2 regions of the Micromonospora sp. NPDC049662 genome follow, and region 2 is predicted to be linked to the other one. Evidence: riboswitches for the same ligand, from Rfam matches in the RefSeq annotation. Region 2 holds a riboswitch; the other holds the start of a gene.
The links. A riboswitch is a leader RNA that binds a small molecule or an ion and turns the genes downstream of it on or off. The one in region 2 is predicted to bind thiamine pyrophosphate.
Positions count from the first base shown of each region.

Region 1 (5,771 bases), on a different contig from region 2:
AGCCGAGTAGGGGGCGGAAGGTTCCGGCCAGGATGCTCGTCGTCAGGGCCGCGCCGGCCAGCGCCGCCGCACCGACGACCAGCAGCGTGTCGGCGAGCCGGAAGCGCTGCCGGCGGGCCACGGTACGGGGTGTGCCGGCGTCGAACCCGCGCGCGTCCATCGCGACGGCCAGCCGGGTACCTCGGCGGATCGCCCCGACCAGCAGCGCGAACGCCGTGGACGCGAAGAGTCGTAGCTTGGCTACCGGGTTGCGCCCCGCCTCGACGCCGCGGGCCCGGCGGGCCATGCTGATCATCTGCCACTCCTGTCCGAGCAGCGGCACGAGCCGGAACGCGGCCAGCGCCCCGATGGCGAACCGCGCCGGCGCCTTCGCGTTCTGGATCAACGCGTCCGCCAGGTCGGTCGGGTCGGTGGTGGCGAAGACGATCACCCCGGGCAGGGCCACCGCGAAGATCCGCAGCACCAGGCCGAGCGCGGTGAGCAGCACCCCGGTGCTCACCAGCACCGGCCCGGCGTCCAGCAGGACGCGACCGGACTGGTCGGCGGCGAAGAGCACCAGGGTGACCAGGATGCCGACGGCGCTGAGCAGCAGCGGCAGGGCCCGCCGGGCCAGGACCCGGTAGCGCAGGCCGAACAGCGGCAGCACGGCGAGTTCGACGGCGATGGCGACCGCGGGTGCCACCGGGTCGAGCGTGGCCAGCAGGGTGAACGAGAAGACCAACGCGGCGGCGAGCTTCGCCACCGGATTGCGGCGGGCCAACGGCGCTCCGGGCCGGGCGACCGGCTCGATGCTGATCATCGGCGTGGCTCCTGTTCGGCGCTGCGGCGTCGGTAGCGGCGCGTCGCCGCGTTCACGATCGCTCCGAGGTGACGGTTGCGCGCCGCCGCGCTCACGACCGCTCCAGGGTGACGGTGCGGTCGGCGAGCGCGGCGACGAAGTCCGGGTCGTGGGTGACGCTGACGACGCCGTGCCCGGCGTCGCGCAGGTCGGCGAAGAGGTCGACCAGCTCGCCCCAGGTCCGCCGGTCCTGGCCGAAGGTGGGTTCGTCGCAGATCAGCAGGCGTGGCGCGGTGGCCAGGGCCGTCGCCACGCTGAGGCGTCGCGCCTCCCCACCGGAGAGGGTGTACGGGTTGGCCGCCGCGAGCCGGGTCAGTCGTAACCGCTCGAGTAGCCCGGCCACCGTCGCCTTGACCGCTGCCTCGGGTTGACCCGTCCGGCGTGGGCCGAGCGCCAGCTCGTCGAAGACGGTGCCGGTGACGAACTGGTGCTCCGGGTCCTGAAAGACCGACCCGATGCGCCGCGCCAGCGTGGGGGCGCGCCAGCGGTGCGGGGGAGTGCGATGGTCGGCGTCGGCCAGCTCGGCCGAGGCGGTGACCCGGCCGGTACCCGGTTTGAGCAGCCCGCCGAGCAGCAGCGCCAGGGTGGACTTGCCGGCGCCGTTCGGTCCTCGTACGGCGAGGGCCTCTCCGGCGCGTACCGTCAGATCGGTGGGGCCCAGCCGCGACGGCAGGCCGAGCCGGTCGGCGGTGAGCAGCGCGTCGCCGGCGGCGGTGGTGGCCCGGCGCGGCGCGATGGGGTGGCCGGGCACCCAGACGCCCTCGGCGGCGAGGGCGTCGCCGTGCGTGGCGAAGACCGCGTCGGGTGGCCCGTCCGCGCGGATGCCGCCGCCGGGCTCCAGGACGACCACCCGGTCGACCAGGGGCAACGCCTCAGCCACCCGGTGTTCGACGAGGATCAGGGTGGTGTCGGCGTCCAGCGCGCCCGACACGGCGCCCCGGACCAGGGTGGCGCCGTCCGGATCGAGGTTGGCGGTCGGCTCGTCGAGCAGCAGCAGGCTGGGCCGCAGCGCCAACGCGCCGGCCAGGGCGAGGCGCTGCTGTTCGCCGCCGGAGAGGGCGGCTGTGTTGCGGTCGCGGGGGTACGGGAAGCCGACGCGCCGCAGCGCCTCGTCGACGCGCGGCCAGATCTCGTCCGCGGGTACGCCCCGGTTCTCCAACCCGAACGCGACGTCGTCGCCGCTGCGTGCCATGACCAACTGGGACTGCGGGTCCTGAAAGACGATGCCGACCCGCTCCCGGCCCTTGCGCGGGTCGAGCCCGTCGATCTCGACGGTGCCCTCCTGCTCACCGGAGTCGTCCGGCAGCAGCCCGGCCAGTGCGCTGAGCAGGGTGCTCTTGCCGGCTCCCGAGGGCCCGAGCAGCAGCACCCGCTCGCCGTCCTCCACTCGGAGATCCACCCCGCGCAGCGCCCAGGCCCGCCGCCCGGCGTGCCGCCACCCAAAACCCCGCAGCAGTACCCCCACAACCCCTCCTCCCGGTTCCCCACACGCTGTTGATCAAGAGGTTCGTGTCAGAATTCCGCCTCGTGGTGACGCGAACCTCTTGATCAACGAGGCAGGGTCGGACGAGGCCGGGTCGGACGGGGCCGGGTCGGACGAGGCCGGGTCGGACGGGACAGGGTCGGACGGGACAGGGTCGGACGGGACAGCGTCAGACCAGCGCGCGGGTTCGGCCTGATGGGAGGCGGTCCAGGGCGCCGGTGTTGGCCAGGGCGCGGGTGAGCGCCCAGCCGCCTACGCCCGCGATGATCGTGGCGCTGACGATGGTGAGCAGCGCGTACGGGATGCGGTAGTCGCCCAGCGCGTACTCGGCGTTCCAGACGAAGAAGTCGAACAGGGCCGCGCTGAGGCCGGTCAGCGCGCCGGCCAGCACCGCGGTCGGCAGCCGGTACGAGCGGTAGCGGAACGCGGCGAACGCCAGCTCGGCCCCGATGCCCTGCACGATGCCCTGCGGGATGACCGTGCCGGCCCACTGGCTGCCCAGCAGCGCGGACACGACGGCGGCCACCGTCTCGCAGTAGAGCGCCGCGCCGGGCTTGCGGATGACCAGCCCGCCGACCACGGCCGGCATCAGCCAGACGCCGTAGATCAGCGTCTGCGCCGGCGGGAAGAAGGCGAACGCGCCCTCGGTGGCGCTCCAGACCAGGCCCCAGGCCCAGAAGATGACGCCGAAGGCGACCGCGATCACCGAGGCGACCACGATGTCGATCGTGCGCCAACGGCTGGTGGTGTTGTCCATGCTGTGCTCCCAGTTCAGTGAAACGAACCAGGAGAAGACGCACGCCGCGCGTCCGGTGGCACCGGACCCACGGCGCGGCTGGAGGTCGACCGAACTCCCTGCGCTGGCATTACCCAGATCAGGTTCGAGGGTCTGCGGGCGTGCCCGCACTCTCAGCGCTGTGCGCTCCCCTGTCGGATGTGAAGTTGTCTCGCTGACGCTAGCACCGACCAGGGGTAACAGCCCAGCAGGGCGTCCCCGCGGCCGGCGCATCCGGGTCGGCGCGACGACGGCTGGGTAGGCTGACGATCATGCAGGTCGACGCGCGGGGTCTGACATTCGAGGTACGCACCGGCGGCCCGTCCGACGGCGTCCCCGTCCTGCTGCTGCACGGGTTTCCGCAGCACAGCGGCGAGTGGGACGAGGTCGTGCCGCCGTTGCACGCCGCCGGACTGCGCACGTACGCCCTCGACCAGCGGGGCTACTCGCCGGGCGCGCGCCCCGCCGAGGTGGCGGGGTACCGGATTCCCGAACTGGTCGCCGACGCGGTCGCGGTGCTCGACGCGCTCGGCCTGGACGCCGTGCACCTCGTCGGCCACGACTGGGGCGCGGTCGTGGCCTGGGCGGTGGCCGCCGCGCACCCGCAGCGGGTCCGTACGTTGACGGCGGTGTCGGTGCCGCACCCGGCGGCCATGGCACACGCGCTCGCCACGGACGGCCAGCAGAAGGCCCGGTCGTCGTACATCGCGCTGTTCCGCAAGCCGGGCAAGGCCGAGAAGGTGCTGCTCGCGTGGCACGCGACGGCGCTGCGCAAGCTGCTGGGCGGGGTGGGCGACGCCACCCGGGTGAACCGCTACGCCGACCCGATGCGCGAGCCGGGCGCGCTCACCGCCGCCCTGAACTGGTACCGGGCGATGTCCCGCGCGGACCTGGCCGCCGTGGCCCCGGTCGCCGTACCGACCACCTACGTGTGGAGCGACCGGGACGTCGCGATCGGCCGGACCGCCGCCGAGGCGTGCGCCGCCAACGTCACCGGCGACTATCGCTTCGTACCCCTGGCCGGGGTGACCCACTGGATCCCGGACGCCGCGCCCGACGCGCTGGCCGAGGCGGTCCTGGCGCGGGTCGCCGGGACGGCGTGAGCCGTGCCAGGCGGAGGAGAGCTGTGACCGCGCCCGTCGGCGGGCCGGGCACCCGTCGGTCGATCGCCGCGCAGCTCCGCCTGCTGGGCGTACGCCCCGGATCGACGGTGCTGGTGCACGCCGGGATGCGCCCGCTGGGCTACGTCTGCGGCGGACCGCAGGCGCTGGCGCTGGCGCTGCGTGACGCGCTCGGCCCGGACGGCACGATCGTGGTACCCACCCACACCCCCGACAACAGCGACCCCGCGCAGTGGCGCAACCCGCCGGTGCCGGTGGACTGGTGGCCGCTGATCCGCGCCGAGATGCCCGGCTTCGACCCGGCGGTCACGCCGAGCCGGCACATGGGCGTGTTCGCCGAGACGGTCCGCTGCTGGCCCTCGGCGATGCGTAGCACGCATCCCCAGGTGTCGTTCGCGGCGCTCGGCCCGTCGGCCGGGCAGGTGGTGGCGGGGCACGAACTGGCCGACATGCTCGGCGAGGGCTCGCCGCTGGCCCGGCTCTACGACCTGGACGCCGACGTGCTGCTGCTCGGAGTCGACCACAGCGTCAACACCTCGCTGCACCTGGCCGAGTACCGCCGTCCCGCCCTGGTCCGCGAGCGACTGGGCGCGGCGGTGCGGACTGCCGACGGCGGCCGGGAATGGGTGTGGTGGCAGGACGTCCGGCTCGACGGAAGCGACTTCGGCGCGCTGGGCCGGGACCTCGATGCCACGACGGTGGTCCGCGTCGGCCCGGTGGGCGCCGGGACGGCGAGGCTGGTACGCCAGCGGGCGACGGTCGACTTCGCGGTGCGGTGGTTCGCCCGCAACAGACGGACGGAGGACATATGACGGTGAGCGCCGGGGACTACCTGAGGGTGGTGACCGAGACGATGTCCCGGGTGGCCGCCAGCCAGGCCGAGGCCGTGGGCCGGGCCGCCGACCTGATCGCCGAGGCGGTACGCGCCGACGGGGTGGTGCACGCCTTCGGCACCGGGCACTCGGAGGCCCTCGCCATGGAGATCGCCGGCCGGGCCGGCGGGCTGGTACCCACCAACCGGATCGCCCTGCGGGACCTGGTGCTGCTCGGCGGCGAGCCGGCCGACGTGCTCGGGCCGCTGCTGGAACGGGACCCGGCGGTGGCGCACCGGCTCTGGGCGTTGGCTCCCGTACGGCCCGCCGACATCTTCGTGCTCGCCTCGAACTCCGGGGTCAACGGCGCGATGGTCGAGTTCGCCACGCTGCTCAAGGAGCGGGGTCACCAGCTGGTGGCGATCACCTCCGCACAGCATTCCGGCCGGATGACCTCCCGCCACCCGTCCGGGCGCAAGCTGGCCGACCTCGCCGACGTGGTGCTCGACAACGGCGCCCCGTACGGCGACGCGACGCTGCCGCTGCCCGACGGGGGCGCGGTCGGCGCGGTCTCCTCGATCACGGCCGCGCTGCTGGCCCAGCAGGTCACCGTGGAGGTGGTGGCCCGGCTGCTCGCGGCGGGTGAGCGGCCTCCGGTCTACCTGTCGGCGAACATCCCGGACGGGGACGCGCACAACAATGCGCTGGAGGCCCGGTACGTGGGTCGGATCCGTCGCGGGTC
Region 1 covers NZ_JBFAOC010000029.1:79,341-85,111, reverse strand. The annotation lists gene AB0J36_RS21630 (energy-coupling factor transporter transmembrane component T) at 1-799, opposite strand, end outside; gene AB0J36_RS21625 (ABC transporter ATP-binding protein) at 891-2,294, opposite strand; gene AB0J36_RS21620 (ECF transporter S component) at 2,491-3,078, opposite strand; TPP riboswitch at 3,156-3,260, opposite strand; gene AB0J36_RS21615 (alpha/beta fold hydrolase) at 3,369-4,199, shown strand; gene AB0J36_RS21610 (AAC(3) family N-acetyltransferase) at 4,223-5,029, shown strand; gene AB0J36_RS21605 (SIS domain-containing protein) at 5,026-5,771, shown strand, end outside.
Region 1: it holds a riboswitch for thiamine pyrophosphate, as region 2 does, so the genes downstream of both, AB0J36_RS21620 (ECF transporter S component) here and thiE (thiamine phosphate synthase) in region 2, are expected to answer to the same signal.

Region 2 (5,771 bases):
CTCGTCGGGGGTGGACGCGAGGGCGTGGAAGCGCCGGGCGATCCGGCCCGCGCCCGCCGCCAGGCGGCCGGCCTCGACGGCGTACCGCATCGCCGTCGCCATCGCCACCGGGTCGGCGGCCCGGGTGACCGCGCTGGCCAGCAGGACGGCGTCGCAGCCCAGCTCCATGGCGAGCGCCGCGTCGGAGGCGGTGCCGATGCCGGCGTCGAGGATCACCGGCACGTCCACGCTCTGCCGGATCAGCCGGATGTGGTGCGGGTTGCCGATGCCGAGTCCCGAGCCGATCGGTGCCCCGGCGGGCATCACCGCGGCGCAGCCCACGTCGGCGAGGCGGCGGGCGAGCACCGGGTCGTCGCTGGTGTACGGCAGCACCGTGAAACCGTCGGCGACGAGTTCCTCGGCGGCGCGGAGCAGCTCCACCCCGTCGGGCAGCAGCGTCCGCTCGTCGCCGATCACCTCCAGCTTCACCCAGTCGGTATCGAACGCGTCGCGCGCCAGCCGGGCCACCTTCACCGCCTCGGTCGCGGTGTGGCAGCCGGCGGTGTTCGGCAGCAGCCGTACGCCGCACCGGTCCAGCAGGTCCAGCAGCCCGCCTCCGGTGCCCGGGGCGGTGTCCACCCGGCGCAGTGCCAGCGTGACGAGTTCCGTGCCGGACGCCCGGATCGCCTGCTCCAGCACGTGCAGGTTCGCGGCCCCGCCGGTGCCGAGGATCAACCGCGAGCCGAACCTCTCCCCACCCAGTTCGAACGGCACGCCGCTCACCCGCCCTGCGCGGCGGTGAGCACCTCGACCTGGTCGCCGTCGCGCAGCTCCGTGGCCGGCCAGCCGGCCCGGGGCACCACCTCGCCGTTGACCGCGACCGCGACGCCACGCTGGTGCGGCGCGACGTCTTGGACCAGGTCGGCCACCGACACACCGCCGGGGACGCTGCGCCCGGCTCCGTTCACCGTCAGCTCCATCACTCCTCCTCGAAACTGCTTCTCGGGCCGGCGAACCGGTCGGCGCCGAAGCCGGTGAGCAGCGGGTCGGGCGTTCCGGTGAGCACCAGTTCGGTGATCGCCTCGGCGGTGACCGGGGTCAGGACGATGCCGTGCCGGTGGTGCCCGGTGGCGGCCAGCACGTCCGGCCGGCCGGGCAGCGGCCCGAGGATCGGCGCGTTGTCCGGGGTGCCGGGCCGCAGCCCGGCGACGGCCTCCACCAGGTCGTACTCGGTCAGTTCGGGCAGCAGGTCGACCCCGGCGCGCAGCAGCCGCTGCACCGCGCCGGCGGTGACGGTGGTGTCCGACCGCTCCTCGACCGTCGCGCCGAGCACCACCTCGCCGTCGGCGCGGGGCACCAGGTAGACGTGCTCGCCGTCGGCGTACCCCCGGATCACGTGCCGGAAGCCCGGCGCGACGCCGCCGGGCGCGCGCAGCCGGAGGATCTGGCCCTTCACCGGCCGAACCGGCAGGCCGGTGAGGGCGGCGGCGCCGCAACCGGCCGCGACCACCGTGACTCCGGCCTCCACCTCGGACAATCGCCGGACCGGCCGCGGCACGAACGCCGCGCCGGCCCGCCGCGCGGCCGTGCGCAGCGCCGGCACCAGCCGCCGGGGATCGACCTGGTGGTCGGTGGGCGCGAACGCGCCGCCGCGAACCCGGGGCGCGAGCGCCGGCTCGCGGTCGCGCAGCTCAGTGGGGCGCAGCGCCGTCACCGGCAGATCCAGACCCTGTTGGTACGCCCACAGCCGGCGGGCCTCGGCCAGGTCGTCGCCGGTCAGCCCGACCATCAGGGTGCCCTCGGTCCGGTAGCCGATCGTGGCGTCGCTGGCGTCGGTCAGTTCGGCGGCGAACGCGGGCCAACGCGCGGCGGAGGCCACCAGCAGCTCGGTCAGTCGCCGTTCCCCGAAGTACGCCTCGGCGACCGGGGAGAGCATCCCGGCGGCGACGGCCGACGCCCCCGACCCGGGCGTCGGGTCGTACACCTCGACGCGCAGACCACGGGTGGCACAGCGCCACGCGATCGCCAGCCCGATCGGGCCCGCGCCCACCACCGCCACGTCGGCGCGGGTCACGCCAGCGCCCGCAGCAGGTCGGTGGTAGCCCGTCCCGGATCGGCGGCCGAGGAGACCGCCCCGACCACGGCCACCCCGTACGCCCCGGCGGCGCGCAGCGCCGGCACCCGGTCGGCGGTCACTCCCCCGATCGCGATGACCGGCACGTCGACGGCGTCGACGACGTCGCGTACCCCGACGGCCCCGATGGGGTCGGGCAGGCCGGCCTTGGTGCTGGTGGCGTGGCACGGGCCGACGCCGAGGTAGGTGGCCCCGGCGACGACCGCCTCGACCGCGCCGCGCGGCTCGCGGGCGGTGACGCCCAGCACGCCGGTGGGGCCGAGCACGTGCCGGGCCGCGGCGACCGGCAGGTCGTCGGCGCCGACGTGTCCACCGGCGGCGTCGACCGCCAGCGCCACGTGCAGTCGGTCGTTGACCAGGCACGTCGCCCCGTACGGCGCGCACAGCGCGAGCACCCGGGCGGCCAGGTCGTACGCCTCGCGGTCGGTGGCGGAGTCCTGGACCCGGACCTGCACGACGAGGTCGGCGCGGGCCGCCGCGAGGGCGGCCCGGACCACGGTGAGGGGATCGCGCCCGGGTCGGGTGTCGGTGATCAGATGCAGTCGTCCAAGGGACGGCACGGCAACGCTCCTCCCTGCGCCGGCATTACCCGGATCAGGTTCGACGGTCGGGGGCTGTCAGCCCCCCTCTCAGCCCGGTACACCGGGCTCCCGTGGGTTACTTGCGTGTCACCGTACGACAGTTCGGCCTCCGCTGCCAAGGGTGGGTCATCGACCCGAGGCGGCGTATCGATCGGGGTGCTTTCTCCTGTCCTGTTCGGAATGTCGCCCGCCGTTGCAGAACCGTTACCCGCCGGCATCTTGCCGGACATCGATGCAGCAGAACTAATTTGTTCAGCGATTCGACAAAATGCCGGCGTGGACGCCCTGGCACGGCGTCCCCACCGGCTCCATCTGGGACGGTCTTCGGCGAGCCGGCCCCGCGATCCCTGTCCACCGCGACATTGGAGGCGGCGTGTCCCGTTCTCGTCGTGCCCGTTTACCACTCACCGCTACCCTGTTGTCCCTCGCCCTGACGTCGACGGCCCTCATCGGGTCCCCGGCGCAGGCGGCTCCGACCGGAGCACAGATCCCCGCGCGAGACGTGCCTGTCGCGGCTCCGCTCTCCCAGGCGGCGCCGAACGCGCCGAAGGCCGCAGCGGCCGACCCCTACTCCGTCCTGATCTTCTCGAAGACCGCCGGCTTCCGGCACGACGCCATCCCCACCGGCATCGCCGCCATCCAGCAGCTCGGCGCCACCAACGGCTTCACGGTGGACACCACCGAGGACGGTGCCGCGTTCAGCGACGCCAACCTCGCCAAGTACAAGGCCGTGATCTGGCTCTCCACCACCGGTGACGTTCTCAACGCCGACCAGCAGGCGGCCTTCGAGCGGTACGTGAAGGCCGGCGGCGGTTACGTCGGCGTCCACGCCGCCTCGGACACCGAGTACAGCTGGGCCTGGTACGGCGACCTGGTCGGCGCGTACTTCGCCAACCACCCGCAGAACCAGCAGGCCACCGTCAAGGTGGAGGACCCGGCCCACCCGTCCACCGCCGGACTGCCGGAACGCTGGTCCCGGTTCGACGAGTGGTACAACTTCCAGACCAACCCCCGGTCGGACGTGCACGTCCTGGCCAGCCTGGACGAGAAGAGCTACACCCCGGGCGCCGGCGCGATGGGCGCCGACCACCCGACGGCGTGGTGCCAGGACTTCGACGGTGGCCGCTCCTGGTACACCGGCGGCGGGCACACCCGTGAGTCGTACGCCGAGCCCGAGTTCCTCAAGCACCTGCTCGGCGGCATCCAGACGGCGGCCGGCGTGGTCGACGCCGACTGCGGCGCGTCGAAGACCTCCAACTTCGAGAAGGTCACGCTGGACAGCAACACCAGCAACCCGATGGAGCTGGACATCGCCCCCGACGGGCGGGTCTTCTACATCGAGCGCGACGGTCGGGTGCAGATCATCAAGCCGGACACCGGCAACACCGTCACCGCCGTCGACCTGGACGTCTTCACCGGCAACGAGGACGGCCTGATCGGCATCCGGCTCGACCCGGACTTCGCCACCAACAAGTGGGTGTATCTCTACTACGCCCCGAACGACAACGTCACGCGCAACCTGCTGTCCCGGTTCACCGTGACCGGCGACACCATCGACCTGGCGAGCGAGAAGCAGGTGCTGCGGGTCGACACCCAGCGCAACACCTGCTGCCACGCGGGCGGCAGCATGACCTTCGACAGCGCCGGCAACCTGTACCTGGCCACCGGTGACAACACCAACCCGTTCGAGTCGAACGCGTACGCGCCGCTCGACGAGCGTCCGGGTCGCCAGGACTACGACTCGCAGCGCACGTCGGCCAACACGAACGACCTGCGCGGCAAGGTGCTCCGGATCCACCCGGAGGACAACGGGACGTACACCGTCCCGTCCGGCAACCTCTTCCCGGCCGGCACCGAGAAGACCCGTCCCGAGATCTACGCGATGGGCTTCCGCAACCCGTTCCGGATCGGCACCGACCCGAAGACCGACACGCTGTACGTCGGTGACTACGGGCCGGACGCCAACTCGAACAACCCGGACCGGGGCCCGCGGGGTCTGGTCGAGTGGAACGTCGTGACCCCCGGCAACTACGGCTGGCCGTACTGCACGGGCACGAACGAGGCGTACAACGACTACACGTTCCCGTCCGGCCCGAGCGGTCCGAAGTTCGACTGCGCCGCGCCGGTCAACAACTCGCCCAACAACACCGGCCTGACCAACCTCCCGCCGGTCGTCCCGGCCACCGTCGACTACGGCTACGCCGGTGACGCGCGGTACCCGGAGATCGGTGGCGGTGGCGCCCCGATGGGCGGCCCGGCCTACCGGTACGACGCCAACCTCAACTCGACCCGCAAGTGGCCGGCCTACTTCGACGGCAAGGCGCTGCTGGGCGAGTGGAACCAGAACAAGATGTACACGATGCAGATGACCGCCGACGGCAAGTCGTTGGTGGACATCAACCAGTTGCTGCCCGGCATGTCGATGATCCGGCCGATGGACTTCGAGTTCGGTCCGGACGGCGCGCTGTACCTGATCGAGTGGGGCAGCGGCTTCGGCGGCAACAACGACAACTCCGGGGTCTACCGGATCGACTACACCGCCGGTGACCGTGCGCCGATCGCGGCGGCGGCCGCCAACCCGACCTCGGGTCCGGCCCCGTTGACGGTGGAGTTCTCCAGCGCCGGCTCCCGGGACCCGGACGGTGGCACGCTCACCTACGCCTGGGCGTTCGGTGACGGGCAGACCTCCACCGAGGCCAACCCGACGCACACCTACGCCACGGCGGGCAACTACACGGCGCAGCTCACCGTGACCAACCCGAAGGGCCGCACGGCGGTGGCCAACGTACCGGTCACCGTGGGCAACACCGCGCCGACGGTGACCATCGAGTTCCCGCCGGACGGTGGCTTCTTCAACTGGGGTGACCAGGTCCGCTACACGGTCAAGGTGACCGACCCCGAGGACGGGCAGATCGACTGCACCAAGGTGAACCTCCAGGTGCTGCTCGGTCACGACGAGCACGCCCACCCGCTGGAGCAGCACACCGGCTGCACCGGCACGGTCCAGACGTCGCTCGCCTCCGGGCACGGCGCCGAGGCGAACGTGTTCGCGGTCTTCGAGGCCACCTACACCGACA
Region 2 covers NZ_JBFAOC010000012.1:83,101-88,871, forward strand. The annotation lists gene AB0J36_RS12370 (thiazole synthase) at 1-762, opposite strand, end outside; gene thiS (sulfur carrier protein ThiS) at 759-959, opposite strand; gene thiO (glycine oxidase ThiO) at 959-2,053, opposite strand; gene thiE (thiamine phosphate synthase) at 2,050-2,673, opposite strand; TPP riboswitch at 2,668-2,777, opposite strand; gene AB0J36_RS12390 (ThuA domain-containing protein) at 3,197-5,771, shown strand, end outside.